Regions from separate parts of the Enterobacter adelaidei genome, predicted to be linked through region 4. Evidence: predicted binding sites of a transcription regulator. Region 4 holds the regulator's gene; each other region holds the start of a gene.
What was found. Region 4 encodes PurR, which represses purine synthesis genes. Its sites were predicted from a motif close to CANGCAAACGTTTGCNTG; they were not measured.

Region 1 (7,682 bases), 1.3 Mb from region 4:
TCCAATACAGTGCAACAAATGCACTGCATTGGGTCAACCGCTCCCGTAACGCACCTTTCTGGTGCGTTACCGTCAGGTGTTATTCACCGTATACGTTGAAGTCGAAGTATTTCTTCGCCAGTTTGTCGTAAGTACCGTCTTTACGCAGCTCTGCAAAGGCTTTGTCAAAGGCGGCTTTTAGCTCGGTATCATCCTTACGCAGGCCGATCCCGGTGCCGTCACCAAAGTACTTTTTGTCTTTCACTGACGGGCCAGCAAACGCGTAGTCTTTGCCCGCAGGCTGCTTCAGGAAGCCTTCGCTCGCGGCGACTTCATCCTGGAATGCGGCATCCAGACGACCTGCTGCCAGGTCAGAGTAAATCAAATCCTGGTTCTGGTACGCGACGACGTCTACACCCTTCTCACGCCAGTTTGCATTGGCATAACCTTCCTGAGTTGACCCCTGAAGCACACCAACATGCTTGCCTTTCAGCGAGTCAATCGTTGGCTTGATAGGGGAACCTTTTGGCGCAATCAGACGAGAATCCGCAGCGTAAAGCTTGTCAGAGAAGGCAATCTCCTGCTGACGTTTTTCGGTGATGGAGAGAGAAGAGATAATGGCGTCGATTTTCTTGGCTTTCAGCGACGGGATTAACGCGTCAAAGTCGCTGCCCACCCACGTGCATTTCACCGCTATGCGTTTGCACATCTCATTTCCCAGATCGATATCAAACCCCACGAAATCGCCTTTCGCATCTTTGGAAGAGAATGGCGCGTAGGTTGCGTCTGTACCGATACGAACTGTCTGTGGAAGCGCTGCATAGCTACCTGCTGCTGCACTTAACCCCACGAGCAAAGACAGAGCCAGAACCGTCTTCTTCATACATTTACCCTCAAGTACCGTGATTTTATTATGTATTGTGTTGTGTGTTGTATTGCAGGCTTCATCTTGCAGGTCTTATGCCACATTGCCGTCTGGTCAAAACTTCGACGTTAAATATGTTAATAAAACGTTGCGATACTGCCTTAATGGTGAAAGATAGCAGGTCTGCCGAACGAACCGGAAAGAGAAAAAGGGAAAAAACGAATTAAATGTCGAGGATATGATCGCCGTTGCATAATTGCCCTGAAACAGGGCAATGTCTCTTTTCATGCACCTTGTTTGTGCACAGAATCAGGCACCCTGCCAGCGGGTGAAGAGATCGTCGGGCAGATCGATGTCAAACTGATCCAGCACGCGGTTCACGGTCTGATTAATCACGTCATCCAGTGACGTTGGGCGATGATAAAACGCCGGCACCGGCGGCATGATCACCGCACCCAGCTCTGCAGCCTGCGTCATTAAGCGCAGGTGGCCCAGATGCAGCGGCGTTTCCCGCACGCAGAGCACCAGAGGACGGCGTTCTTTCAACACCACATCCGCCGCGCGCGTCACCAGCGTGTCGGTATAGCTGTTCACAATGCCGGAGAGCGTTTTAATCGAACAGGGCAGGATAACCATACCGGCGGTTTTAAAAGAGCCAGAGGAGATGCTGGCGGCGATATCGCGGGCATCGTGAACGACATCTGCCAGCGCCTGAACGTCACGCAGGGAGAGATCGGTTTCCAGAGAGAGGGTTTGTCGCGCCGCCTGACTCATCACCAGATGGGTTTCCACTTCCGCCACGTTACGCAGAACCTGTAACAGACGTACGCCGTAAATCGCGCCACTGGCACCGCTGAGCCCAACTATGAGTCGTTTCATGATTTTCGCCCTTACTGATTTCAGGGCAGACTGTGCAGGATTTTGCGGGGAGTTGCAAGTGAGGGCAAACGCCCTCACTTGCAGAGACCTCAACCTTCGTTGTGCATCTCTAAACTTTCGAGATCGTTTTGCAACTGGACGGCTTTCGCATCGTCGTTGCGCAGCGAATCCAGATAGTCGAGGTACTGCTGGTCAACATCTTTGGTCACGTAGACGCCGTTGAACACGGAGCATTCGAACTGCTGAATCTCTGGGTTCTCAGCACGCACTGCGTCGATGAGATCGTTCAGATCCTGGAAAATCAGGCCGTCGGCACCGATGATCTGGCGAATTTCATCCACTTCGCGGCCGTGAGCGATCAGCTCGTTGGCGGTTGGCATATCGATGCCGTACACGTTCGGGAAGCGAATCTCCGGCGCAGCAGAGGCCAGGTAGACTTTCTTCGCACCCGCTTCGCGCGCCATCTCGATAATCTGCTCAGAGGTGGTGCCGCGAACGATGGAATCATCCACCAGCAGAACGTTCTTGTCGCGGAATTCCGCGCGGTTGGCGTTCAGCTTGCGACGCACGGACTTACGGCGCAACTGCTGGCCCGGCATGATGAAGGTGCGGCCAACGTAGCGGTTCTTCACAAAGCCCTGACGGTACGGCTTATCCAGAATGCGGGCGATTTCCAGGGCGATATCGCAGGAGGTTTCCGGGATAGGAATAACGACGTCGATGTCGAGGTCATCCCACTCGCGGGCAATTTTCTCACCCAGCTTCGTGCCCATGTTTACGCGTGCGCTGTAGACAGAAATCTTGTCGATGAACGAGTCCGGACGCGCGAAGTACACGTATTCGAACAGGCACGGATTACTGACCGGGTTATCTGCACACTGGCGGGTAAACAGCTGACCCTTCTCAGTAATGTAGACCGCTTCACCCGGGGCTACGTCACGCAGGAATTCGAAGCCCAGGGTATCCAGCGCCACGCTCTCAGAGGCAACCATATATTCGGTACGACCATCGCCAAGGTCGCGCTTGCCGAGCACCAGGGGACGAATGCCGTTTGGATCGCGGAAGGCCACCATGCCATGACCGATGATCATCGCCACGCAGGCATACGCGCCGCGGATCTGGCGGTTTGTGGCAGCAATAGCAGCAAAAATGTTGTCTGCTTCCAGCGGGTAGTGACGGAAATTATCCAGCTCGCTGGCGAACACATTGAGCAGGATTTCAGAATCAGAGGTAGTGTTAATGTGGCGACGTTTCTCTTCGAACAGCTTTTTACGCAGCTCGTGCGCGTTGGTCAGGTTGCCGTTATGGGCAAGGGTAATGCCATACGGTGAGTTGACGTAGAAAGGCTGTGCCTCAGAGGCGCTGGAACTGCCAGCAGTAGGATAACGAACGTGACCGATCCCCATATTACCTTGCAGACGCTGCATATGGCGGGCTTCAAACACATCGTTTACCAGGCCATTCGCCTTACGTAAACGGAAGCAGTTGTTTGCATCAATGGTGATGATACCCGCAGCATCCTGCCCACGGTGCTGAAGCACCGTTAACGCGTCATAAATCGACTGGTTTACCGGCATGAAACCGGCGATACCGACAATACCGCACATTCGTCTTTTCCTCGTTAAGCCACATCTCAGGGTTTATGCCCTGGGCAAAAAACTCGACGAGCTTTGCAGATAGTCAAAGAACCATCTGATGATGAAGCTGAACTCTGGAATGAGCTGCGATTTCTGCCAGTCTTCACTTTTGGAGAACCCGGTGAAGGTATCCAGGAAGAACAAGATCGCGGCTACAATCAGTACGCCTCGTAATGCACCGAAACAGATCCCGAGCACCCTGTCCGTTCCTGACAGACCGGTTTTCTCGACCAGCTGACCTATCACGTAATTCACGATAGCGCCGACAATCAGCGTCGCGATAAACAGCACCGCGATAGCGATTCCATTTCGGACCAGTTCATCTTCAAAGCCCGTGAACCAGACAGACAGGTAAGTGTAGTAATGACTGGCAACAAAGAAAGCACAACCCCATGTCACCAGCGATAACGCTTCACGAACAAAGCCACGGATCAGGCTAACCAGACAGGAAAAACCAATCACCGCAATGATGGCGTAATCAATCCAGACCATATGTGTCCCACGATTTAACGCCCTGTCATCCAGTTCGGGGCGAATTCTAACAGAAAAAGAAAACGTTTGCGTAGGGATTTCCTTCCCGCGCGTAAATAAAAAAGGCGCTGAAAAAATGTTCAACGCCGTGGCCTATCGCCTCTCTCTTTCAGGAGCAGGTCGTACTTAGTTAGCGCTGTAGCTCATCACTACACCACTCAGACCGGAGATCTGCTTCAGCTCGCCGAGCGAACCTTTCAGTTTGTCTTTAGACGCCTCTGGCCCCACGAGGATACGGGTAATTTTACCCTGCACCGGCGTGGAAGGTGAAGTGTAAACACGATACCCCGCACTGCGCAGTTTCCCCACCACCTCATTGACTTTATCCGCATTTTTCAGCGCACCAAGCTGCACAACGTAAGCTTTGCCCGTTGGGGCTGCGGCCTCTTGCTGAGCCGGTTTCGCTGGCGGAGCTGTCTCTGAAGCAGCGGCCAGCTGTTCTGCTGTCTTATCGCGCTGCGGTTTCGGCTGTGGTTTGTCGACCGGCTTCGGTTTTTCAACAGGTTTAGGCTGCTCTACCGACACTGGGTCGATCTCATTGTTGCTTGTTGCCGCCAGACGGGACGGGTCGAGCGACGGTGCTGCAGCATCGCCCGCACGAACCTCTTCTGCCGCACCTTCCGGTGGTTGAGCAGGAAGTGCTTGCGTCGCCGCAGGCAGCATATCCGGCTCATCGCGGTCACCTGGTTTAGGGACCAGCGGAATAGCGGCAAACTCATCCTGATAATGCTTTTTCTGCCCGTCGAGCAGACCCGGGAGGATAATCACCCCGAGCGCGACCAGCACAATGGTTCCTGTTAAACGGTTCTGAAACTTACTCGCCACCGGTTCTCCCCGCGTCCATCACTTCCATGACATGTGCTACGGTGTGGAATGAGCCACACACCAGCACGGTATCTTCTGGTTTAGCATCCGCCATCGCGGCATGCCAGGCCTGGGCCACGCTATTGTAGATTGCGCCTTTGCCAAGATGTTCCATCAGTTGCTCGGCTGTTGCACCACGCGGCCCCTCCAGAGGAGCACAATACCAGCTATCGACCACACTCTCCATGCAGGCCAGCGTCCCGCCGATATCTTTATCATGAAGCATACCGATAACTGCCAGTACGCGCCCGGTTTTTGGTAACGATTTAAGACGTCCGGCAAGATAAGCCGCCGCATGTGGGTTATGGGCCACATCCAGAATGAGACGTGGTGACTCGCTGACGATCTGGAAACGCCCGGGCAGAATCGCGTTCTGTATACCATCGCGGATCGCCTGCTCGCTGACCGCGAGGCCGCTGGCGCGCAGTGCTGCCAGTGCCGTTGCCGCGTTAGGTTGTGGCACCTGCGGCAGAGGCAGGTTGTCCAGCGCGCCCTGTGCATCGCTAAAGCACCAGGCGTTGTCACGCACTTCATACTGCCAGTCAACGCCGCGGCGCAGCAGACGCGCGCCCTTCTCGTTTGCCACGTCAGCGATGGTGTGTGGCATATCCGGCTCGCCGACCACGGCGGGTTTATCTGCGCGGAAAACACCGGCCTTCTCGCGGCCAATGCTTTCACGGTCCGGTCCCAGCCAGTCGGTATGATCCAGCGCGATGCTGGTGACCACCGCCACATCTGCATCCACCATATTGGTGGCATCAAGACGCCCACCCAGTCCGACCTCAAGGATCACCACATCGAGTTGCGCCTGTTTGAACAGCCATAGCGCCGAAAGCGTACCGTATTCGAAATAGGTTAATGAGATCTCACCGCGCGCGGCTTCAATTTCCGCGAACGAGGTCGTATGTGCCGATTCCGGCAACTCGCTGTTCTGCACGCGAACCCGTTCGGTATAGCGTACCAGGTGTGGAGAGCTGTAAACGCCAACCTTATAACCCGCAGCCATCAGAATGGATTCCAGCGTACGGCAGGTCGTCCCTTTACCGTTGGTGCCCGCGACAGTAAAAACGAAAGGCGCAGGTTTCAGCACATCAAGACGCGCAGCGACCTGGCTTACGCGCTCAAGGCCCATATCAATGGTTTTGCTGTGCAGGTTTTCCAGATAAGAAAGCCACGCGGCCAGGGGCGACGTGGCTTGGGGAATGCTTTTATTTTCCATGATGCCCGGTTGTCATTAACAGTTTAGAAAGCAAAAGGGCAGCGCCAACCGGCCCTGCCCTTTTCAGTTATCAGGCCTCGGGTTCCTGATCCGGTACCACCACGCCTTCGCGCGGCTCATCCGGGTTTGGCGCTGGCAGGTTCATCAGCTTCGCCAGAATGCTCGCCAGCTTCAGGCGCATTTCCGGACGACGGACGATCATGTCGATGGCACCTTTTTCAATGAGGAACTCACTGCGCTGGAAGCCCGGCGGCAGTTTTTCACGCACGGTCTGCTCAATAACGCGAGGACCTGCAAAGCCGATCAGCGCTTTTGGCTCAGCGATGTTCAGATCGCCCAGCATCGCGAAACTTGCGGAGACGCCACCCATGGTTGGATCGGTCAGCACAGAGATGTAAGGCAGACCACGCTCCTGCATTTTTGCCAGTGCCGCAGAGGTTTTCGCCATCTGCATCAGAGACATCAACGCTTCCTGCATACGCGCACCGCCAGAGGCAGAGAAGCAGATCAGCGGGCAGTTGTCTTCCAGCGCCTGCTCAACGGCACGCACAAAACGCGCACCCACCACTGAACCCATTGAGCCGCCCATAAAGGAGAACTCAAACGCAGCGGCAACAACCGGCATCTCATGCAGGGTGCCCTTCATGACGATCAGCGCGTCTTTCTCGCCGGTCTCTTTCTGTGCAGAGGCCAGACGATCTTTGTATTTTTTGGAATCGCGGAACTTCAGCACGTCTTTTGGCTCAAGCTCGCTACCCAGTTCTACCAGAGAACCTTCGTCCAGCAGGCTATGCAGGCGGTTACGCGCCGACATACGCATGTGGTGGTCACACTTCGGACACACCTCTAGGTTGCGTTCCAGCTCTGCGCGATACAGAACCTGGCCGCAGCTATCACACTTCGTCCATACCCCTTCAGGAATGCTCGCTTTGCGCGTTGGGGTAATGTTGCTTTTAATTCGTTCAATCCAGCTCATTGATAACCTTTCTGCCTGAACCTGGTCGTATGCCAGTTTTGCTATAAGAGGCGAATAATGCCATTTTTGCCTCCAACAGACCATGAATGTTGCACATTAAAACATAACAGCCCGAAACTTTGGATAAAAAAGTGGTCGAACCGCCAGTGTGCATTTACTTCGTTTGTTTCGCCGCCGCACGTTTGTGACGGATAATTTCAATCACGCCAGGCAGTACAGAAAGCACAATAATCGCTACAATCAGCAACTTAAGGTTTTCCTGCACCACCGGAAGATCGCCAAACAGGTAGCCTGCATAGGTAAAGAGCAGAACCCACAGCAGTGCGCCAACCACGTTGTATGCCGCAAAGTGACGATAGGACATATGTCCCATTCCCGCCACAAACGGTGCAAATGTACGCACAATAGGCACAAAACGCGCAAGGATAATAGTTTTGCCACCATGGCGTTCATAAAACGCATGGGTCTTGTCTAAATAGCTACGACGGAAAATTTTCGAGTCCGGATTACTGAAAAGCCTCTCACCAAATACTCGCCCAATCGTATAGTTGACCGCATCACCAATAATGGCGGCAATCACCATCAGCACAACCATCAGATGTACATTCAGATCATTGGTCGGTAACGCTGATAACGCCCCGGCGACGAACAGCAGCGAATCCCCGGGTAAAAACGGGGTGACGACCAGACCGGTTTCACAGAACAGAATGAGGAACAGAATAGCGTATACCC
Region 2 (7,682 bases), 1.4 Mb from region 4:
ATCGTCGAGCTTGATGGCTTTGCGGTGATAACGCACCAGCGTGGCCATCATGGTCTGCTGCTCCTGGTTGAAGCCTGGTAAATCGCTGTTTTGCAGAATGTACGCTGAGTGGCGATGCATCCCGCTATGGTTAATGTTCAGTCCCACTTCATGCAGCATTGCTGCCCATTTCAGCAGGGCGGCAAGCTGCGGATGCGCCAGCTTAGGATTTTGTTCCTGCCATTGGTCGTACATCTGAACGGTCGTTTCCAGCACGCGCTTTGCCTGCTCACGATCGATGTTGTACTGGTTTGCCAGGCTTTGTGCAGTGCGGCTGCGAATATCCTGATGGCGGAAACGGCCTTCCATCTCATACAGCACACCTTCACGCAGGGCGCCGTCAGAAAGACGCAGCTCCTTGATGGCCAGCGCATCAAACACACCGCAGAGGATAGCCAGACCCGGCACAAACACCGCTTTACGCTCGTCGGAAAGACCCGGCAGGCTCAAGGCGTCAAAACTTTTATGCTTTAGCACTTCTTCAGTCAGCAATATCAGGCGTTCAGGCGTGATAAACCCGTCTTTCTCGCCCATCGCCAGCAGCACTTCATGGGCCGCTTTGATGGTACCCGATGCGCCCAGCGCCACATTCCAGCCCTGAATACGGTACTGCCAGGCGAGGTTTTCCAGTTTCTGGATGGCGGCCATACGCGCCCGCTGGAAGTTTTCACGGGTGATGGTGCCACCCGGGAAATACATCTGCGCGAAGCTGACGCAGCCCATACGACGACTTTCCACCAGACGCGGCTCAAAGTCTTCGCCGATCACCAGCTCAGTTGAACCGCCGCCAATGTCGATCACCAGCTTGCGCCCTTTTTCCGGCTGGGTGTGCTCAACCCCCATGAAAATCAGACGCGCTTCCTCGTTACCGGAGATGATCTCAATCGGGTAGGGGATCACTTTTTCAGCCCGCTTGAGAAATTCAGGCGCGTTCAGCGCCTGGCGCAGGGTGTGGGTGCCCACGATGCAGACGCTGGAAGGCGAGAAGCCCTGCAGACGTTCGGCAAACAGCGACAGGCAGTTCAGGCCGCGCTCAATTGCCTCTTCGCTAAGCATGCTGCGTTCATCAAGACCGTCCGCCAGGTGTACACGCTGCTTCAGACGACCGATGATCTGCAGCGCGCCATCCACCTCACGGGCGATGACCATGTGGAAACTGTTAGAGCCAAGATCGACCGCGGCGAATTCCTGCGGGCGTGGGGTCTTATCATTTATCGGCATAGGTTAATCGGGTTGCTCGAGTGATTTGATATAGTCGTAAATCGCCAGTTGCGACCGCACTTTACGGCGGTTGCCGCGCGGTACATAGCGGTTACTGAGTTCTTTGTCGATATAGCGTGCTTTCACCGTATCGCTGAACAGAATCTCGATGATATCGAGGATCTGCTGCTTCAGTCGCGGATCCAGCAGCGGTGCCGCGACTTCAATTCGATAGTCAATATTGCGTGTCATCCAGTCTGCAGAAGAGAGGTAAACCTGTTTGTCACCCGCATTATCGAAAATATAGACGCGATCGTGTTCCAGGTAACGGTCAACAATGCTGATGACGCGAATATTGTCGCTGATGCCTTCTAGTTCAGGGATCAGCGAGCACATGCCGCGGATCAGCAGGTTAACCGGCACGCCGGAACTGGACGCCGCGTACAGGCGGTCAACCAGCCCTTTGTCGACCAGATTGTTGAGCTTTAGCGTGATGCCGGATGACAATCCTTTCTGCGCATTAGCGATCTCTTTATCGATCATATCGTACAGCAGGCGGCGTGAGTTCTGCGGCGAGACCAGCAGATAATCGAAATTCACCGGGCGGTACGGGTTTTCAATAAAGTTAAATACCCGGCGTACCTCGTTAGTGATGCGGGCATCAGCGGTCAACAGCGAGTAGTCCGTATAAATTCGTGCGGTTTTCTCGTTGAAGTTCCCGGTACCGATGTGGGCATAACGCACCACCTCGTCGCCCTCTTTACGGGAGATCAGGAACAGCTTGGCGTGAATTTTCAGCCCCGGCGCGGAGAAGATGACGTGCACACCGGCTTCCGTCAGACGGCGCGCCCAGTGAATGTTCGCCTCTTCGTCGAAGCGCGCCTGCAGCTCAACCACCACAGTGACTTTCTTGGCGTTATGCGCCGCATGGATCATCGCGTCTATGATGCGGGAATCTTTTGCCACGCGGTAGATGTTGATTTTGATTGCCAGCACGCTCGGGTCGAAGGAGGCCTGACGCAGCAGTTCCAGCACGTGTTCAAACGTGTGATACGGATAGTAGAGCAGGACGTCACGTTCGCGAATCGCGTCGAATCCGTTGCGGAATTTGTCGAACCACAGATGGCGCAGGCGCGGCAGCGGCTTGTTCACCAGATTGGCTTTGCCGACGTTCGGGAAGCCAATAAAGTCTTTAAAGTTGTGGTAGCGACCGCCCGGCACGATGGAGTCATAGCGCGAGATGGTCAGCTTCTCGCGCAGCATCTCCACCATAGCGTCTGGCATGTCGCGCTGGTAAACAAAGCGCACCGGCTCGGCCGTCAGGCGCTGTTTCAGGCTGGACGACATCAGTTCCATCAGGCTGGCTTCCATCTCGTGCACCAGGTCATATTCGGCGTCACGGGTCATCTTCATGGAATAGGCGTTTAACGCATCGTAATCGAAGAAGCCTTTGAAGATGTCGTCCAGACAGTAGCGCAGGATGTTATCCAGCAGGATCATCGGTTTGCGTCTGCGCGGGGTTTCCGGCGGCAGGTTCACAAAGCGCGGCACCTTGTCGGACGGGATCTCAAGCAGCGCGTAGCGGATCGAATCACCGCGGATAATTTCCACCGCCAGGTAGGTGTAGTCATCTTTCAGGAACTGCACCAGGTCGGTTTCGCGGTTGATCAGAATCGGGGTGATGTGCTGACGCAGATACTGTTTGAAGTAATGGCGCAGCCAGTTTTGTTGGTTAACGGAAAGCTGTCGTTCGTTAATCAGGAAGATTTGATTGCGTGCCATTTCCAGCAGCAGTTCGTTATACAGGCCGTCAAATTCCTGATCGGCTTTCAACACGCGGGACTGGATTTTGCCCAACAGATGCCGCGAGTGAGAGTTTAAGCCCTGTTCTTCGCTGATGATGATTCGCCGTTTTAGCTCGGCAAAACGAACCTTGTAGAACTCATCCAGGTTGTTGGAATAAATGCCCAAAAAACGCATGCGCTCGATCAGCGGGTTACTTTTGTCAGCCGCTTCCTGGAGTACACGTTCGTTGAATGCTAACCAGCTTAGCTCTTTCTCGATATATAACTTTTCCTGACCCATTACAGCTCACACTCCAGTTCAATCACAGGACGTGGTAAATCCGTCTCGTCCTTATTATGGCGAGCATTTCCACGATATGTCCAACAGTGCCAGAAAAGTATGACAGTTATTTTTTTTGTTGGGAATTTTAGAGGGTTGGAGAAGGGAATATCGGGTAATGCAATTTGCAGGTCGGGTAAGCGTAGCGCCACCCGACATAACACACTACTCTTCGGCCGCATAACCCTGCGGGGGTAACTTCACGCCGTCGAGCCAGGCAGCGCCGTCACGCATCTCCAGACGCCCGTCGACAAACCAGCTTACCACCAGCGGATAAATTGCATGTTCCTGGACCTGTACGCGTTCGGTCACGTCTTCTTCGTTATCGCCGTCAAAGACCGGCACTTTCGCCTGCAGGATCACCGGGCCACCATCCAGTTCGTCGGTAACGAAATGCACGGAGGTACCATGCTCTTCATCGCCGTTTTCCAGAACCTGACGATGGGTGTGCAAGCCAGGATACTTCGGCAGCAAAGAAGGGTGGATATTCAGCAGGCGTCCAGCATAGTGCTCAACAAAAGCCGGGCTCAGGATACGCATATAGCCCGCCAGCACCACGACATCAGGCGCGTAGGCATCAATTTCCTGAACCAGCTCGCGGTCAAAGGCTTCACGCCCGGCGAACTGGCTGGCTTCCAGCGCGTGCGCGGGAATACTCGCTTCCCGGGCACGCTCAAGGCCGAACGCGTCGGCCTTGTTGCTGAATACTGCCCGAATGGTGCCATTGATCTTCTTCTGTTTGCAGGCGTCAATTATTGCCTGCAAATTGCTTCCGTTACCGGAAATGAGCACCACGATGTTTTTCATTCAATGACCACACGTTGTTCGGAATCGGAAGCTTTAATAGTACCGATTTTCCACGCGTTTTCACCTTTCTCTGTCAGCAGTTTAACCGCTTTATCCGCTTCGCTCGCTGGCAGGGCGATAATCATGCCCACGCCGCAGTTAAAGGTACGGTACATTTCGTGAGAGCTGACGTTGCCTGCGGTTTGCAGCCAGTTAAACACGGACGGCCACTGCCAGGAGGATTCGTCGATCACGGCCTGGGTGTTGTCCGGCAGAACGCGCGGAATGTTTTCCCAGAAGCCGCCGCCGGTCAGGTGGGCAATCGCATGAACGTCGACGTTCTCGATCAATTCCAGCACGTTTTTCACGTAAATGCGGGTTGGAGCCAGCAGGTGATCGGCAAGCGGTTTGCCATCCAGTTCAGTGGTCTGTGGGTCGCAACCGCTGACTTCGATGATTTTACGTACCAGAGAGTAGCCGTTAGAGTGCGGGCCGCTGGAAGCAAGTGCGATCAGGACATCACCATCAGCCACTTTGCTGCCGTCGATAATTTCTGATTTTTCTACCACGCCGACGCAGAAACCGGCGACGTCATAATCTTCGCCGTGATACATGCCTGGCATTTCTGCGGTTTCACCGCCGACCAGCGCGCAGCCTGACTGCAGACACCCTTCGGCAATACCGTTAATCACGCTGGCTGCGGTATCCACGTCCAGTTTACCGGTCGCGTAATAATCGAGGAAGAACAGCGGTTCAGCACCCTGAACGACCAGGTCATTCACACACATCGCGACCAGATCGATACCGATCGTGTCATGACGTTTTAAATCCATCGCCAGGCGCAGTTTTGTACCTACACCATCAGTACCCGAGACCAGAACAGGTTCACGATATTTTTGCGGCAGCGCGCACAGTGCGCCGAATCCACCCAGACCACCCATCACTTCCGGGCGGCGGGTTTTTTTCACCACACCTTTGATTCGGTCAACCAGCGCATTACCTGCGTCAATATCAACACCGGCATCTTTGTAGCTGAGAGAAGTTTTGTTGGTCACGGCTTAAGTCCCCACGCGATTGCATAGCTAGTAAGAAAAATCGGCGCAATTCTAACAGTCCAGGCAAACGTTTGCGAGCCTATTCTCGGTGAGACGATTTTTTTTTCTGTGCGGCCTGTCAATGTGCTCAAACTTGAGTCTGTTCACGAAAATGAAACCGGTTTCGGTTTTCTGCTTGCAACAGGAATCACCTTTGCACATCATTCAACTGAAACCGGTTTCTGTAATTGTTTTTGCAGAAAATAACGCAGAATGAGGGAAAGAGAATGTCAGGATTTAAAGAAGGTTTTCTGTGGGGTGGTGCGGTTGCGGCGCATCAGCTGGAAGGGGGCTGGAAAGAGGGTGGAAAAGGCGTTAGCGTTGCTGATGTCATGACCGCAGGCGCGCATGGCGTGCCGCGTGAAATCACCAACGGCGTGTTGCAGGGGAAAAATTACCCTAACCATGAAGCCATCGACTTCTACCATCGTTATAAAGAAGACATCAAACTCTTTGCCGAGATGGGGTTCAAATGCTTCCGCACTTCGATAGCCTGGACGCGGATCTTCCCGAAAGGGGATGAGCTGGAACCTAACGAGGCTGGCCTGAAATTCTATGACGATCTGTTCGACGAGTGCCTGAAGCACGGCATCGAGCCGGTCATCACGCTCTCTCACTTCGAGATGCCTTTCCATCTGGTCACCGAATACGGCGGCTGGCGTAACCGTAAACTGATCGATTTCTTTGTCCGTTTCTCAAAAGTGGTTTTCCAGCGCTATCAGCACAAAGTGAAGTACTGGATGACCTTTAACGAGATCAACAACCAGGCGAACTTCCACGAAGACTTTGCGCCATTTACCAACTCCGGGTTGAAGTATGAGCCGGGCGAAGACCGTGAGCCGGTAATGTTCCAGGCCGCGCACTATGAGCTTGTAGCCAGTGCACTGGCGGTAAAAGCGGGGCGTGAGATTAACCCGTCGCTGCAAATCGGCTGCATGATTGCCATGTGCCCGATTTATCCTCTGACCTGCGCGCCAGACGACATGATGATGGCGATGAACGCCATGCACCGTCGTTACTGGTTTACCGACGTTCACGTACGCGGCAAGTATCCGCAGCACCTGCTCAACTACTTTGAGCGTCGTGGCTTTGCGTTGGATATTACCGAAGAAGATAAAGCCGCACTTAAGCAGGGATGTGTGGACTACATCGGATTCAGCTATTACATGTCCTTCGCCACCAAAGCGACGGCTGACAACCCGCAGCTGGATTACGACGAGAGCAAGAGCCTGGTCTCCAACCCATATGTGCAGAAATCCGACTGGGGCTGGCAGATTGACCCGGTTGGGCTGCGTTACTCCCTGAACTGGTTCTGGGATCACTACCAGTTGCCGCTGTTCATCGTTGAGAACGGTTTTGGTGCTATTGACGTGCAGGAGAGCGACAGCACGGTGAACGACCAGTACCGCATTGATTATCTTGCGGCGCACATCCGTGAAATGAAAAAAGCGGTGGTTGAAGATGGCGTTGACCTGATGGGGTATACCCCGTGGGGCTGTATTGACCTGGTGTCTGCCGGTACCGGCGAAATGAAAAAACGCTACGGCTTTATCTTTGTCGACAAAGATAACGAAGGCAACGGCACGCTGAACCGCAGCAAGAAGAAGTCGTTCGACTGGTATAAGCAGGTGATTGCGAGCAACGGCGATAACCTGTAATTGTCGGGTGGCGCTAACGCTTACCCGACCTACACTTTCCGTAGGCCCGCGTAAGCGTAGCGCCACCGGGCAGAACCTCGCACTCAAGCCGGAGATATACCTCCGGTTTTTTTATCTTTGCTTGATCGCTGTCAAGCAAGATGGGTATGGCCTAATCCGAAAAAAGCGGTATAATCCCGCGATTTTTTTGCGGATGCCACCTCAGAGGAGAAAGAGAATGAAGATTGTGGAAGTGAAACACCCACTCGTTAAACACAAGTTGGGCCTGATGCGTGAGCATGACATCAGCACGAAGCGTTTTCGCGAACTGGCTTCTGAAGTGGGCAGCCTGCTGACCTACGAAGCAACCTCCGATCTGGAAACAGAAAAAGTCACCATCGAAGGCTGGAACGGCCCGGTGCAGGTTGAACAGATCAAAGGTAAGAAAATTACCGTTGTGCCTATTCTGCGTGCCGGTCTTGGCATGATGGAAGGTGTGCTGGAGCACGTGCCAAGCGCGCGTATCAGCGTCGTCGGTATCTACCGTAATGAAGAGACGCTGGAGCCGGTTCCTTACTTCCAGAAGCTGGTGTCTAACATCGACGAGCGTATGGCGCTGGTGGTTGACCCAATGCTGGCAACCGGCGGTTCTATGATTGCCACCATTGACCTGCTGAAAAAAGCGGGCTGCAGCAGCATTAAAGTGCTGGTGCTGGTTGCGGCACCGGAAGGTATCGCGGCGCTGGAAAAAGCGCACCCGGACGTTGAGCTGTATACCGCATCTATCGACCAGGGGCTGAAT
Region 3 (7,682 bases), 980 kb from region 4:
AGCCGAACTTGCCCGCTCGCGCAGCGCCTGACCGTGCAGAATACGCGGTGTTGGCCGCAAATGGCGTTTCACCAGATATGCCGCGTCGTCAGCATCCTTCACGGTTAAGCGGTCCTGGAGGATCGCCAGCCCTGCGGCGCTGTCTCCCGGCGTACCGGTCACGTAGATCCAGTCACCGGGTTTTGCACCCGATCGTTTCAGCGCGCGACCGAGCGGCACATAGCCGTGGATTGCCAGCGTCATCGACAGCGGCCCGGCAGTGGTATCACCGCCAATCAACTGCATATCGTAATAGTTGAGCTGCTCAAACAACGCATCGCTAAAGGCTTCAAGCCAAGCTTCATCTACCTCTGGCAGCGTCAGAGCCAGCGTCAGCCACGCGGGATCGGCGCCCATTGCCGCCAGATCGCTCACGTTGACGGCCAGCGCTTTATACGCCAGATCGGCAGGATCGATATCCGGTAAAAAATGACGTCCGCACACTAAGGTGTCGGTGCTGATTGCCAGCGTCTGTTTTTCGGGAATATTGAGAAGTGCGCAGTCATCGCCAATGCCGGTTTCAACATCAAGACGAGAGGTTCTGACACGGTCGAAATAACGGGCAATCAGGGAGAATTCGCCGCATGCCATACGTTATGCCTCAGCAAATAAAAGAAAAAACCGGAGCCGCACTGCCCATCAGGCAATGCAGAACTCCGGTTTGCGGATCACTTTTTGTGGGGACGGATCGCAGGTGCTGCTTTATCAAGTACGCCGTTTACAAACTTGTGGCTGTCTTCAGCGCCGAAGGTTTTCGCCAGTTCGATCGCTTCGTTGATGGCCACTTTATACGGCACATCATCACGTTTAGACAGCTCAAACAGCGCAATGCGCAACACTGCTTTTTCAACCTGACCCAGCTCTTCGAGCAGACGGGACAGGTAGGGCTTCATCAGACCATCGAGATACGCGCTATTAGTCGCCACTCCCGACAGCAGTTCACGGAAGTACAGAACATCGACGTCTTTTACGTCCTGTTCTGACAGGAACTGGTATTCAACATCAGCGATGTCGTTTTGGGACAACTGCCAGGAGTAAAGTGCCTGGACGGCACATTCACGGGCGCGGCGACGAGCAGCAGGTTTCACGGAATTCCCCTTACAAAAAAATCAGGCCTTGATGGCTTTCAATACATTGATCATTTCAAGCGCGGTCAGTGCAGCTTCTGCACCTTTGTTACCGGCCTTAGTGCCAGCACGTTCGATGGCTTGTTCAATACTTTCGGTGGTCAGCACGCCAAACGCGACAGGAATTTCAGCATCCTGCGCAACGTGAGCCAGACCATTGCTTGCACCGCCCGCAACGTATTCGAAGTGCGCAGTGCCGCCACGAATAACGGTACCCAGAGCAATCACCGCGTCGTATTTACCGGTTTTTGCCAGCGCGCCTGCTGCCAGTGGCAGTTCGTAAGCACCTGGAACCCAAACAACGGTAATGTTGTCATCTTTAACCTGGCCGATACGTTTCAGGGCGTCAATGGCACCTTCCAGCAGGCTGTCGTTGATGAAGTTGTTGAAACGCGCAATGGTGATGGCGACGCGAGCGTCCGGGGTAGCTACAGCAGCTTCAATAATGTTCATACTCTTCCTTTACGGGTTCATTTGGCCCCGCAGGGGGGCGGATTTTATCATAATACTTTGCGTACTGCTTCCCTATTTCAGGAGCAATTACGCTGTCGTTAAATGGAGGCAGACATCCGGACCCACCGGACGAATCTCGCTAAATTTGAGTTGTGGTGCATTGGCCAGTTTTTCAAGGCCGGGCAGCACAAACAGGCCACGCGCGTCGCTACCCAACAGTTTAGGCGCAACGTAAACAATCAGCTCATCCACCAGCCCAGCCTGTAAGAGCGCACCGGCGAGCGTTGGCCCCGCTTCTACCCAGATGCTGTTTACCTGTTGTTTGCCAAGTAACATCATTAGCACCACGAGATCCAGATGCCCGTTATGCTCCGGCACCATGATGCTGCGCACGCCTTCCGGCCAGTCACGTGAATCTTCTTTAGTGCGCGCAATCCAGGTTTCACCGGGCTGCTGCACAATGCGGTGTTCAGGTGTGACGCGGTTCTGGCTATCTATGACAATACGCAGCGGCTGACGCAGGTTCTCCTGCGGGTAAAGCGCCTGGGTATCGGCATTCAGTTCGTTCCAGCGCACGGTCATGGCGGGATCGTCAGCCAGAACGGTTTCACTGCTGGTGAGGATAGCATGGCTTTGCGCACGCAGACGTTGCACATCGCGCCTTGCCTGCGGCGAGGTGATCCACTGGCTCTCACCGTTCGCCATTGCCGTGCGACCGTCCAGAGAGGCGCCCAGCTTAAGTTGGATATACGGGAACCCGGTGCGCATGCGCTTGAGGAAGCCTTTATTGATCGCTTCCGCGTCTTGCATCATCAGCCCATGGCTGACGTCAATCCCTTCCTGCTGCAGACGATACAAACCGCGGCCGGCGACCTGCGGGTTCGGGTCCTGCATTGACGCGACGACGCGTGAAACACCCGCCGCAATCAGTGCTTCACAGCACGGTGGCGTACGGCCGTGATGGCTGCAGGGCTCCAGCGTAACGTAGGCCGTAGCACCGCGCGCCTTCTCACCGGCCATGCGCAACGCGTGCACCTCAGCATGCGGCTCGCCCGCGCGATAGTGAAAACCTTCGCCCACAATCTCGCCATCTTTGACGATAACGCACCCGACATTCGGGTTGGGATGGGTGGTAAAACGCCCGCGCTGCGCCAGCTTCATGGCTAGCGCCATGTAAATCTCATCCTGCATGAGCTTAATCCTGTAAGCGGGCGATCTCTTCGCCAAACTCTTTGATATCTTCGAAACTGCGGTAGACCGAAGCGAAGCGGATATAGGCGACCTTATCGAGCTTTTTCAACTGCTCCATCACCAGGTTGCCAATCATCTTGCTTGGCACTTCACGCTCACCCAGACCACGAAGATAAGATTTAATGTGGTTTAACGCCATTTCAACGTCGTCCGCGCTGACGGGACGTTTTTCCAGGGCCTTCAGCATTCCGCTGCGCAGTTTCTCTTCGTTAAACGGCTCGCGCACGTCGTTGCTTTTTACCACGCGCGGCATTACCAGCTCAGCAACCTCAAAGGTCGTGAAACGCTCGTTGCACACCAGACATTGCCGACGACGGCGTACGGATGACCCTTCGCCCACAAGACGAGAGTCGATGACTTTGGTATCCACAGCGGAGCAGAATGGGCAATGCATACGGTATCCCTGTTATCCGGTTAACTGATTTTCATTTTACCCTGATCTGGCCTGACAACAAAGGAAGAGCTTTTTGAGACAAAGGATCTATGTCTGACAGGTGGATGCTGGCTACCATAATGAGGAACCGTTATTTCAAGGAAATAAACGCAATGACAAGACGTTACCTGAAGATTTTGCTGGTGGGGAGCCTCTTCACCCTTAGCGCCTGTGCACAGCAAACCGAAGTTCGCCAGATGAAACAAAGCGTCAATACGCTCAATACGGCAATGGATAAGCTGAATAAAGAAACGGTGAAGATCACCCAACAAAACGCGCTGAACGCAAAATCCAGCAGCGGGGTGTATCTGCTGCCTGGTGCCAATACGCCTGCGCGGCTCAACAGCCAGATTGGCACGCTGAAAATGTCACTGGTGAACGTTGCGGCGAATGCAGATGGTACTCGCGCAACATTACGCATCCAGGGTGAATCCAACGATCCCCTTCCGGCCTTCACTGGCACCGTCGAGTGGGGCCAGATCCAGGGCACTACCGAAAGCTACCAGGAAGTGAATGTGAAGAACCAACTATTCACCGCCCCCGCGAGTATACTGGCGCCCAGCGATGTTGATATCCCGCTTCAGCTGAGTGGACTCACGCCAGATCAGTTAGGTTTTATCCGCATCCACGATATCCAGCCCGCCGCGCAGTAACCCCTCCTTCAGCGGAGTGCAATGTCACTCCGCTAACATTTACATTTCGTATGGATTGGCAACATTAATGATTGTCGCTACAATCCCGGCCGTTTAAAGTACGCAAACGTGAACGCAATCGATTACGCGTGTGAGAGATATGTGAAACAACACATATTTTTGTGAGCAGGGATTCCTATAATAGGCACCGCAGAAACACGAAATATTTAGAAACGCAATTCGCGCATTTTTCACTCCCGGAAGGGAATTTCAATCAGTGGCATGATTATGAAAAAAACATTACTTGCAGCCGGCACCGTGCTGGCACTTTCCTCCTCTTTCACTGTTAACGCAGCGGAAAATGATAAACCACAATATCTCTCCGACTGGTGGCACCAGAGCGTTAACGTGGTCGGCAGCTACCATACGCGCTTTTCTCCGAAGCTGAACAACGACGTTTATCTGGAATACGAAGCGTTTGCTAAAAAAGACTGGTTTGATTTCTACGGCTATATCGATATTCCTAAGACCTTTGACTGGGGTAACGGTAACGACAAAGGTATCTGGTCCGACGGTTCCCCGCTGTTCATGGAAATCGAACCGCGTTTCTCTATTGATAAACTGACGGGTACCGACCTGAGCTTTGGTCCGTTCAAAGAATGGTATTTCGCCAACAACTATATCTACGATATGGGCGATAACAAAGGCAGCCGTCAGAGCACCTGGTACATGGGTCTGGGTACAGATATCGATACCGGTCTGCCAATGGGCCTGTCTCTGAACGTGTATGCTAAATACCAGTGGCAGAACTATGGCGCTTCAAACGAAAACGAGTGGGATGGCTACCGTTTCAAAGTAAAATACTTTGTGCCAATCACTCAGGTTTGGGGTGGCCAGCTGACCTACATCGGCTTCACCAACTTCGACTGGGGCTCAGTTCTGGGTGATGACAAGAACCGCACCAGTAACTCTATCGCGTCCAGCCACGTTCTGGCTCTGAACTACGATCACTGGCACTACTCTGTCGTCGCGCGTTATTTCCATAACGGCGGCCAGTGGAAAGGTGGGGATACCGTTAACTGGGGTGAGGGTGACTTCACGTCTAAATCAACCGGTTGGGGTGGTTACCTGGTCGTGGGTTACAACTTCTAATCAGTGTGGGTTTCGCCCGGTGGCGCTACGCTTACCGGGCCAACGATCCGAATGCAGGCCGGGTAAGGCGTAGCCGCCACCCGGCTTTTTACTGCTTAACCTTCCGTAAAAAATCCGCCAGAGACCTGTCCGCACTCTCGCTAAACCGCCTTTCCGTAGTCACAATATTGAGACACCTGTCGAGCCGGAAACAGCGGTAGTCATCGCGCCGTTCACACCAGGCCGCCAGCAGCCAGCGCTCCCCCCAGAAGAACAATCCCAACGGCTGAACCTCACGCTGTGAGAGCTGTCCGGCTTCATCACGGTAATGCAGCGCCAGCACGCGCTGGGCGGAAATTGCCTGATGAATCATGTCAAAATCGCTGCGGGAGTGGCTTTGCATGCAAAAATCCGGGGCGTAGATCCGCGTCTGCTCCGCCTTTCGACGACTCTCCTCAGGCAGAATCGCTAACACCTTTTCCTGAGCCGACTCCAGTTCGCGCGACAGCGATTCTCCTCCCCAGGTTTTGAGCAGGCGAATCGCCACCATCAGCGCCTCTGACTCCTTGTTTGTCAGCATCAGCGGCGGTAAATCAAAACCCGACATCAGCCGATAGCCGCTTCCCGCCTCGCCCTCCACCGGCACGCCGGAAAGTGACAAGTCGCGGATATCGCGGTAGACCGTCCGCTCAGACACGCCAAGCCTGTCCGCCAGATGCGCTGCCGTTGTCAGACGCCTGCCCCGCAGGATCTGCACAATCTGAAACAAACGGTCAGCGCGTCGGGTCATATTTTCGTTAACTCTCAGGCAGGTTGATGGAGACCGACGCGATTACCTTCACTGTCGGTAAACAATGCGATAGTGCCAATGCCACGAGGTAATTCCAGTGGGCCGAATACACACTCACCGCCTGCTGTAACGATACGATCGAGCGTGGCCGGCAGATTGCCAGTATGCAGGTAAATAATAGCGCCTTCGTGAGACGGCACAATGCCCTCAAATTTTGCCAGCGCTCCGCCGGTACCCGGATCCTCATGCGGGAAAACGGCCAGCTCAGCGCAGTCCATTTTCTCGCGTTTTAACGAAACCTGCATCACTGGCTCATAAAAAGTAATCGCGCGATCCATATCCGTGACCGGGATTTCAAACCAGTTAATTACACTTTTCATACATCCTCCTGACTGTTTGTTTGGGTTCGAAAAGAGTCTACGACAGGGCTCCTGACAGCATACTGTCAGGAGTGTTTGTCAGGAGCAGATAAAAAAAATCCCGGTCATCAGACCGGGATTTCGATAACGCGATAAACGTCTTACGGCAGAATTGACGGCTGATCCGCCCCTTCTTTCTCGACTTTCTGCTGGAGCAAGTGCTCGCGCTTCATGCCGAGTTTCAGTGCCAGTGCGGATGCGACGTAAATAGAAGACGCCGTACCGATAGTCACACCGATAAGCATGGTCAGCGAGAAGCCTTCCAGCACCGGACCACCGAAGAGATACAGCATCAGGATAACCATCAAGGTGGTACCGGATGTGATCAAGGTACGGTGCAGCGTCTGGGTCAACGACACGTTAAAGATTTCGTACGGCGTACCGCGACGGATCTTACGGAAGTTTTCACGAATACGGTCAGATACCACGATACTGTCGTTCAGTGAGTAACCGATAACGGACATCAGCGATGCCACGATCGTCAGGTCAATCTCTATGTGGAACAAAGACAGTACGCCCATGGTGATCACCACGTCGTGCGCCAGCGCGATAACCACACCTGCCGCCAGTCGCCACTCGAAGCGGAAACCAACGTAAATCAGGATGGAGATCAGCGCCACCATCAGCGCCATTGCACCGGTTTGGGCAAGGTCTGCACCCACGCTTGGGCCGACAAACTCAATACGCTTAACCGTCGCATTCTGGCTGGTTGTTTCGTTAATCACGCTAACAACCTTGCTACCCAGCTCCTGGCTGCCGTTGGCATCGTGTACCGGAGGCATACGCACCATGATATCGCGGCTGCTGCCGAAGTTTTGCAGCAGCGGCTCTTCAAAGCCCGCTTTCTGCAGCGATTCGCGCATCTGGTCCATATCAATCGGTTTTTCCAGGGAAATTTCAATTACCGTACCGCCGGTAAAATCGAGACCCCAGTTAAAGCCTTTCACACCCATAATAACGATGGACAGAATCAGCAGAAAACCTGAAATGCCGAAGGCCCAGTAGTCCCAGCGCATAAAGTCCCAGACTTTACGGCCGTGGTTTAATTGTTCAACAGTATATTCCTGTGCCACAACGCACTCCTCAGATAGACAGCTTTTTGACGCGCTTGCCGCCGTACAGCAGGTTCACGATGGCACGGGTGCCGACAATAGCGGTAAACATCGACGTTGCAACACCGATACCGGTAGTAATCGCAAAGCCTTTGATCGCGCCAGTACCCACTGCATACAGGATAAGAACCTTAATCAGTGTTGTTACGTTCGCATCGAAGATGGAGCTGAACGCGCCTTTATAGCCTTCTTCAATCGCCTGCTGCACAGAGCGACCGTTGCTCAACTCTTCTTTGATACGTTCGTTGATCAGTACGTTGGCGTCGACCGCCACCGCAAGGGTCAGAACGATACC
Region 4 (7,682 bases):
ACAAACAGTGCTATCAAAGGCCTGTATCACGGCAGGTATTGAGTTTGACGGTACGCAGGCGCACTCTGCCCTGTATGACACGGAACGCACTGCAGAGCTGTTCTGTGAGATCGTCAACCGCTGGAAACGTCTGGGCGGCTGGCCGCTACCGATGGGCGACAGCGAAGAGTAAAAAAAAGCGACCTGAAGAGGTCGCTTTTTTATTTCGGCAGAAAGTTACTCTGCGTCCGGCTCTTCAGTTTTGTACTTAGCCGCCGTCTCTTTGATCAGCTGCTGCAGTTCACCGCGCTGATACATTTCAATCAGGATATCGCAACCGCCAACCAGTTCACCGTCTACCCACAGCTGTGGGAACGTCGGCCAGTTAGCGTACTTAGGCAGCTCAGCGCGGATGTCCGGGTTTTGCAGGATATCAACGTAAGCAAAACGCTCACCACAGGCAGACAGTGCCTGAACGGCTTGCGCGGAGAAGCCGCAGCTTGGCAGCTTCGGAGAACCTTTCATATACAGCAGAATCGGGTTTTCAGCGATCTGGCGCTGGATTTTTTCAATAGTGGTGCTCATGTCTTGCTTCCTTTAACTTCTGTTACGGCATTAGTCTGACATTGTAGCGGTTCAGACTGGCATCGGAAAATAACATTTTTGTCACGTTTATTTATTTTACCGCGACTCATGAAAAGTTGCATTGCAAATGGTGTTTAACCCTGCTGCACTGAGGGTTTTGCTTAGGGAGTGAACAAATGTGCGACAGAACGATGAATTTTTTTGCACTTGCTAACGAAACACGATTGTAGATTGAAAAATGCTATTAACTTCTCGGGTTTTTATGGATTAGAATCGACGGGCTTTGTAAATCATACGCAGGTACTATAGATGGCCTGCATTTATCAGGGGACTGCCCAGTGGCGCGGATAAATAAAATCTCGATCACGCTCTGTGCTTTACTGTTTACATCACTCACTTTCACGCCAGTGGCAAACGCCTCTCAGCAGGCGCGGCATTCTGCTGTGCAAAAGAACCATCTGGTGAAAGCCACAGAACGTAAGAAAAAAACCACCAGTAAGAACGACAAGAAAAAAACAACTGCTCAGACTAAACAAACCGCTTCCAGCAAGACAAAAACAAAATCTTCCCGCACTGCTCACACATCCAAAAGTAAAGCCTCGCAGACTGCCGCCAACCTCGTGACTGAAAAATGCATCACGCGTAAAGGCCACAAGGCGAAATGCACGAAGGTCACGAAAATAGCGGAAGTGCATAAAGTGCGGGTACAGAAAGCGCAAAAAACCGCGATGAACAAACTGATGGGGCAAATTGGCAAACCTTATCACTGGGGTGGCAGTTCACCGCGTACCGGTTTTGACTGCAGTGGTCTCGTCTATTACGCCTATAAAGATCTGGTGAAGTTCCGCATTCCACGTACTGCCAATGAAATGTACCACCTGCGCGATGCTTCTCCGGTTGACCGTGGTGAGCTGGAAAACGGCGATCTGGTCTTCTTCCGTACACAGGGTCGCGGCACGGCTGACCACGTCGGTGTCTATGTCGGTAACGGAAAATTCATTCAGTCACCACGCAGCGGTCAGGATATTCAGATCACCTCGCTGAGTGAAGACTACTGGGTTCGCCACTACGTCGGCGCGCGTCGCGTCATGACACCTAAAACCATTCGCTAATCCCTGCCCTGCCGCGTCGCGGCAGGGTAAGTTCCTCTTTTGCATACCCTTTCAATTTGCTATCCTCTCCTCGTTGTCTGTGTGGTTATTGGCAACACAAAATACAATAAGGAGAGAAGCAATGTCGTTCGAATTACCTGCACTACCGTATGCAAAAGACGCCCTGGCACCGCACATTTCTGCGGAAACCCTGGAATATCACTACGGCAAGCATCACCAGACGTACGTCACCAACCTGAACAACCTGATCAAGGGCACCGATTTCGAAGGCAAAACGCTGGAAGAGATCGTCCGCAGCTCTGAGGGGGGCGTATTCAACAACGCAGCTCAGGTGTGGAACCATACCTTCTACTGGCACTGCCTGGCGCCAAACGCCGGTGGCGAACCTGCCGGTGAACTGGCTACCGCCATCAATGCCGCCTTTGGCAGCTTCGCGGATTTCAAAGCGAAATTTACCGATGCAGCTATCAAGAACTTCGGTTCTGGCTGGACGTGGCTGGTAAAAGAAGCCGATGGCAAACTGGCTATCGTTTCCACCTCTAACGCGGGTACCCCACTGACCACCAGCGCTAAGCCGCTGATGACCGTGGACGTTTGGGAACACGCTTACTACATTGATTACCGTAACGCGCGCCCGAACTACCTGGAGCACTTCTGGGCACTGGTTAACTGGGAGTTTGTGGCGAAGAACTTCGCCGCATAAGAGACACGCAGAAGGGTTCGCCCTTCTGCGTTTTTTTGCTTATTCAGCAGCGCAGGCTGTTTCTGGCTGCTTACGACCGGACATCATCACCAACAGCAGACCAAGCGCGGCAATAATCGCCCCCATCACCGGTACAAAACTGTATCCCAGCCCCCCGGAAATAACCGCGCCACCGGCGGCTGCACCGAGCGCATTACCGAGATTGAACGCGCCAATATTCACTGAAGACGAAAGACCCGGCGCCTCATGGGCGACCCGCATCACGCGCATTTGCAGCGGTGGAACCACAGCAAAGGTGGCAGCTCCCCAGACGACCATCGCAATGGCTGCTCCGAACTCATTACGTGCCAGCCACGGAATAGCAATCATGATGACAATCAGCAGGGTTAAGAAGCCCTTCAACGTCCCGCTCACGGAACGGTCGGCAAATTTCCCACCCAGATAGTTACCAATCGAGAAGCCCACGCCAATCAACACCAGCATCGCAGTGATAAAGATCGGTGTCGCGTGAGTGATGTCGTGAAGCACGGGAGAAATGTAGGTATAGAGGGTAAACATCGCCCCTGCCCCCAACACGGTCGTCAGCAATGCCGAGAGCACCTGCGGGCGTACCAGCACAGACAACTCTTTGCGCACGTCAGGACGTTCCCCCGCGCTGCCTTTCGGCAGGGAGAAGAACAGTGCCACCATCGCGATCACACCGAGACCGGCCGTCGCCAGGAAAGACATACGCCAGCCGATCGCTTCACCCAGCCAGGTTGCCGCAGGCACCCCGCCGATGTTGGCAATCGTTAGTCCCATAAACATGGTTGCCACGGCACTCGCCTGCTTGTGTTTTGGCACCACGCTTGCGGCAACAACCGACCCCAGCCCAAAGAACGCGCCGTGGTTAAGGCTGGTCAGAATGCGTGACAGCATCAATGTGGTGTAGTCCGGCGAAATGGCGGAAAGCACGTTGCCCAGTGTGAAAATCGCCATCAGGAAAATCAGCGCATTGCGGCGCGCGCGATGCGAAAGCAGAAGCGTCATCAGCGGCGCCCCGACCATCACGCCGATAGCGTAGGCGCTGATTAACATCCCTGCGGCAGGGATCGAGACATCCACGCCTCTGGCAATAACAGGCAGTAAACCCATCGGGGAGAATTCAGTGGTGCCAATCCCAAAAGCGCCAATCGCCAGGGCCAGCAGGGGAAAATTGATTTTCATACGTCAACTCCGGATGCCGTGTCATGAGGTGACACAGAACAAAGAAGCGGAAAGCATGACATCAATCACAAAAAATGAGAAGTTAACAAAACGGCAAAAGATTTTTGCCAGAGAAGTAACAATCCGGGGAATCGGGAGGGAGAAAGCTCTCCCTCCACGTAAATCAGTGCAGTGCGGCCGTCAGACCCGCTGCGACAATCAAAGCCAGCACAATAACGGTGGTGAACAGCGAAAACTTCAGATCGGAACTCATCAATTTTTCTCCTTTGAATCCCCCCACGAAAAGTGAGCTTGCTCATTTTTGCACAATTTACGTCAAAAATCTTCCTGGATTTAAACGGATAACCACTTTACCTCTTCCCCTTTTCATCAAGATAGGACAAAATTCCACGCTAAATTTATTAGCGTACCGGCCATTGACCCCCTCCTGACGTCCTGTGTCGTTTTCCCGGCGTGTCGCAATTCAAAATTGCGTGATAAGGGTGAGAGAAGGCAAACGTTTACCTTCAAGTTTTTCAGGAGTTTAGGATATGGTCTGGAGTGACATTTAATGGCAACAATTAAAGATGTAGCAAAACGCGCAAACGTTTCCACTACAACCGTATCACATGTAATTAACAAAACCCGCTTTGTGGCGGAAGAGACGCGCAACGCCGTCTGGGCAGCGATCAAAGAGCTGCACTATTCGCCAAGTGCGGTTGCGCGTAGCCTCAAGGTTAATCACACCAAGTCTATTGGTTTGCTGGCGACCAGCAGTGAAGCGGCCTATTTTGCCGAGATCATTGAAGCGGTTGAGAAAAACTGTTTTCAAAAAGGCTATACCCTGATTCTGGGCAACGCGTGGAACAGCATTGAAAAACAGCGCGCCTACCTGTCGATGATGGCGCAAAAGCGCGTGGATGGCCTGCTGGTGATGTGTTCCGAGTACCCGGAATCTGTGTTGTCGATGCTGGAAGAGTATCGCCATATCCCAATGGTGGTGATGGACTGGGGTGAAGCCCGCGCGGACTTCACCGATTCCGTTATCGATAACGCCTTTGAAGGCGGTTATATGGCGGGTCGTTATCTGATAGAACGCGGTCACCGCGAGATCGGCGTGATCCCGGGTCCACTGGAGCGCAATACCGGTGCAGGTCGTCTGGCTGGGTTTATGAAAGCGATGGAAGAAGCGCTGATCACCGTGCCGGAAAACTGGATCGTGCAGGGCGACTTCGAACCGGAGTCGGGCTACCGCGCGATGCAGCAGATCGTCTCCCAGCAGCATCGTCCGACCGCCGTTTTCTGCGGGGGCGACATCATGGCAATGGGTGCCCTCTGTGCTGCCGATGAGCTGGGTCTGCGTGTACCGCAGGATATTTCTGTGATCGGGTATGACAACGTGCGTAACGCGCGCTTCTTTACGCCGGCCTTAACGACCATTCACCAGCCGAAAGACTCACTGGGTGAAACCGCCTTCAATATGCTGATGGACAGGATCGTCAACAAACGTGAAGAGTCGCAGTCCATTGAAGTTCACCCGCGTCTTATTGAACGCCGCTCCGTTGCGGATGGTCCGTTCCGCGACTACCGCCGGTAATCTCTTCACGGGGCCAGTTAAGCTGGCTCCCGTAACCATTCCCGGTTTAGCGTTTCGCTGTCTCCCAGATAATCCAGCAGCCAGGCCATCGCTGGCGAGACATCATTTTGTTGCCAGGTGAGGCAGCAGGCCGCATCCGGGAACGGGTTCTCCAGTGTCAGTTCAACCCACTCTCCGGTGTCAATTCGCGGCCGCGCAAAATGAACGGGCACCATCGCAACGCACAAGCCAGCACTGAGGCACGTCGCCGACGATTCCCAGTCGGGTGCAACCACCCGCCGCTGGTTGTCCAGAAGCCAGGTGATACGCTTGGGTAATGAACGGGACGTATCCTCCAGTACCAGAGACGGCCAGTTGCGTAGCGTATCGTCGCTCAAGGGGCCTTCCAGAGCCGCCAGCGGATGATCGCTTGCCACCACGCATTTCCAGCTCAGCATCCCCATATCGCGAAACGCATAACGTCCCCCAACCGGAATCGCCTGCGTGGCCCCGATCGCCATCTCTGCCCTGCCGTCCGCCAGCGCATCCCAGACGCCGTTAAACACTTCCTGCGACACCCGCAATTCGACGTCAGAAAAATGACGATAGAAGTCGACAATCATTTGCCGGGTACGCTCGGGTTTGACGATATTATCCACCGCGATGGAAAGATGCCCCCGCCAGCCGTTAGCGATCTGCTGACACTGTTCGCGGGTGATCTGCATTTTTTTGATGACAGAACGTCCTTCTTTCAAAAACCACGCGCCGGCGGGCGTTAATTCCACATCACGATGTCGCCGTTCAAACAGCGGAACCGCCAGCCACTCCTCCAGCTGACGTACTGTATAGCTGATAGCTGAAGGCACGCGGTGTAACTCCTGCGCCGCTCCACTGAAACTGCCGTTACGCGCGACAGCATCGACCACTTCAAGAGAATAATCTGACCACATTTTCTGCCTGCAAAAAATTTGAATGCACACGCCAAATATTAGCGTTTCACAAGCGGCTTTGCACTCCCTACACTCAGCGCCAATGTATACCTGCCTCCTCAGGAGAATAAAACAATGCAACCCAGGAAAGGTTTTTTAGTCTGGCTCGGCGGCTTAAGCGTGCTGGGCTTTTTGGCCACTGATATGTACCTGCCGGCTTTCGCCGCCATGCAGGAAGATTTGCAAACCCCTGCAGCGGCCATCAGCGCCAGCCTGAGTTTGTTCCTCGCCGGTTTCGCCTTCGCGCAGCTACTTTGGGGGCCGCTATCAGATCGTTTTGGCCGTAAACCAGTACTGTTGCTGGGACTTGGCATTTTTGCCGTCGGCTGTCTGGGTATGTTATGGGTACGCGATGCGACCTGGCTGCTGGTGCTGCGCTTTGTGCAGGCCGTCGGCGTCTGTGCAGCAGCGGTGACCTGGCAGGCCCTTGTTACCGACTACTACCCAGCCAACCGCACCAACCGGATTTTCGCCACCATTATGCCGCTGGTAGGGCTTTCACCTGCCCTCGCCCCGCTGCTGGGCAGCTGGATCCTGGTGCATTTCGAGTGGCAGGCTATCTTTGCCACGTTGTTTGCCATCACACTGGTACTTATGCTGCCGGCATTCGCGCTCAAACCAGCGCATAAAAAAGAGGCACATGCGGATGCGAAGCCCATTACCTTTACCTCTTTGCTGAGTGCCAAAGCGTATCGCGGTAATGTCCTGATTTATGCCGCCTGCTCGGCGAGCTTCTTCGCGTGGCTGACCGGTTCGCCATTTATTCTGCACGATATGGGGTACAGCCCAGCGGCGATCGGCCTGAGCTATGTCCCGCAAACCATCGCATTCCTGGTGGGTGGGTACGGCTGTCGTGCGGCGCTGCAGAAATGGGAAGGTCAGCAGATGCTGCCGTGGCTGCTGGTGCTGTATGCATTGAGCGTTATCGGGACATGGGCCGTTGGTTTTATCCCTGGCACCGGTCTGGTAGAAATTTTAATGCCATTCTGCGTGATGGCCGTCGCTAACGGGGCAATCTACCCTATCGTTGTGGCGCAGGCATTACGTCCGTTCCCGCAGGCGACGGGTCGCGCGGCTGCGCTGCAGAACACCCTGCAGTTGGGTCTGTGCTTCCTGGCAAGCCTGGTGGTCTCTGCGCTGATTGCCACACCGCTCCTGACCACCACTACCGTGATGCTGGTGACCGTTGTGCTGGCCTTTGTGGGCTACCGTATGCAGGCTTCCGCACAGCGTGAGCTGAATAACAGCACGCCGGTTGAAACATCGCATGCGTAATCGCGCCGGAAATTATGTTAACTCCCAGTGATTAGGTTGCTAAGAATTTTTTATTGAATCACCAAATTTTGCGGCCTATACTAAATTTGGTTCGATTAAATACGATAAATATTAAGTGTTAACGGGAGCCGGAGTGCTCCCGTTTTACCATGGAAGGCATTTCGGCAAGGGTTATCTCCCTTCCTCTGTTCTACGTCGGATATTAGCCTCGCGGTATTTACCGTGAGATTTCTCACAAACCAAAAAAAGCGTCTACGCTGTTTGAAGGTTCTGATCAC

Region 1: cvpA (colicin V production protein) is a predicted target of PurR. The motif match lies at 3,908-3,925, and genes of this name have one in related genera.
Region 2: purM (phosphoribosylformylglycinamidine cyclo-ligase) is a predicted target of PurR. The motif match lies at 5,265-5,282, and genes of this name have one in related genera.
Region 3: AAHF05_RS04720 (nucleoside-specific channel-forming protein Tsx) is a predicted target of PurR. The motif match lies at 4,068-4,085, and genes of this name have one in related genera.

Annotation. Positions count from the first base shown of each region.
Region 1 is NZ_CP154353.1:3,204,521-3,212,202, forward strand. It holds gene argT (lysine/arginine/ornithine ABC transporter substrate-binding protein ArgT) at 80-862, opposite strand; gene AAHF05_RS15490 (UbiX family flavin prenyltransferase) at 1,154-1,723, opposite strand; gene purF (amidophosphoribosyltransferase) at 1,813-3,330, opposite strand; gene cvpA (colicin V production protein) at 3,364-3,852, opposite strand; gene dedD (cell division protein DedD) at 4,018-4,716, opposite strand; gene folC (bifunctional tetrahydrofolate synthase/dihydrofolate synthase) at 4,706-5,974, opposite strand; gene accD (acetyl-CoA carboxylase, carboxyltransferase subunit beta) at 6,045-6,950, opposite strand; gene AAHF05_RS15520 (DedA family protein) at 7,105-7,682, opposite strand, start outside.
Region 2 is NZ_CP154353.1:3,380,341-3,388,022, reverse strand. It holds gene ppx (exopolyphosphatase) at 1-1,260, opposite strand, end outside; gene ppk1 (polyphosphate kinase 1) at 1,264-3,324, opposite strand; gene purN (phosphoribosylglycinamide formyltransferase) at 3,529-4,170, opposite strand; gene purM (phosphoribosylformylglycinamidine cyclo-ligase) at 4,167-5,204, opposite strand; gene AAHF05_RS16480 (6-phospho-beta-glucosidase) at 5,471-6,901, shown strand; gene upp (uracil phosphoribosyltransferase) at 7,119-7,682, shown strand, end outside.
Region 3 is NZ_CP154353.1:965,192-972,873, reverse strand. It holds gene thiL (thiamine-phosphate kinase) at 1-630, opposite strand, end outside; gene nusB (transcription antitermination factor NusB) at 708-1,127, opposite strand; gene ribE (6,7-dimethyl-8-ribityllumazine synthase) at 1,149-1,619, opposite strand; gene ribD (bifunctional diaminohydroxyphosphoribosylaminopyrimidine deaminase/5-amino-6-(5-phosphoribosylamino)uracil reductase RibD) at 1,707-2,810, opposite strand; gene nrdR (transcriptional regulator NrdR) at 2,815-3,264, opposite strand; gene AAHF05_RS04725 (DUF3251 domain-containing protein) at 3,417-3,956, shown strand; gene AAHF05_RS04720 (nucleoside-specific channel-forming protein Tsx) at 4,224-5,087, shown strand; gene AAHF05_RS04715 (YafY family protein) at 5,176-5,856, opposite strand; gene AAHF05_RS04710 (VOC family protein) at 5,871-6,236, opposite strand; gene secF (protein translocase subunit SecF) at 6,377-7,348, opposite strand; gene secD (protein translocase subunit SecD) at 7,359-7,682, opposite strand, start outside.
Region 4 is NZ_CP154353.1:1,947,797-1,955,478, reverse strand. It holds gene rnt (ribonuclease T) at 1-172, shown strand, start outside; gene grxD (monothiol glutaredoxin 4) at 217-564, opposite strand; gene AAHF05_RS09590 (C40 family peptidase) at 903-1,676, shown strand; gene sodB (superoxide dismutase [Fe]) at 1,798-2,379, shown strand; gene AAHF05_RS09580 (MFS transporter) at 2,419-3,585, opposite strand; gene AAHF05_RS09575 (YnhF family membrane protein) at 3,749-3,838, opposite strand; gene purR (HTH-type transcriptional repressor PurR) at 4,136-5,161, shown strand; gene punR (DNA-binding transcriptional activator PunR) at 5,179-6,090, opposite strand; gene punC (purine nucleoside transporter PunC) at 6,205-7,404, shown strand.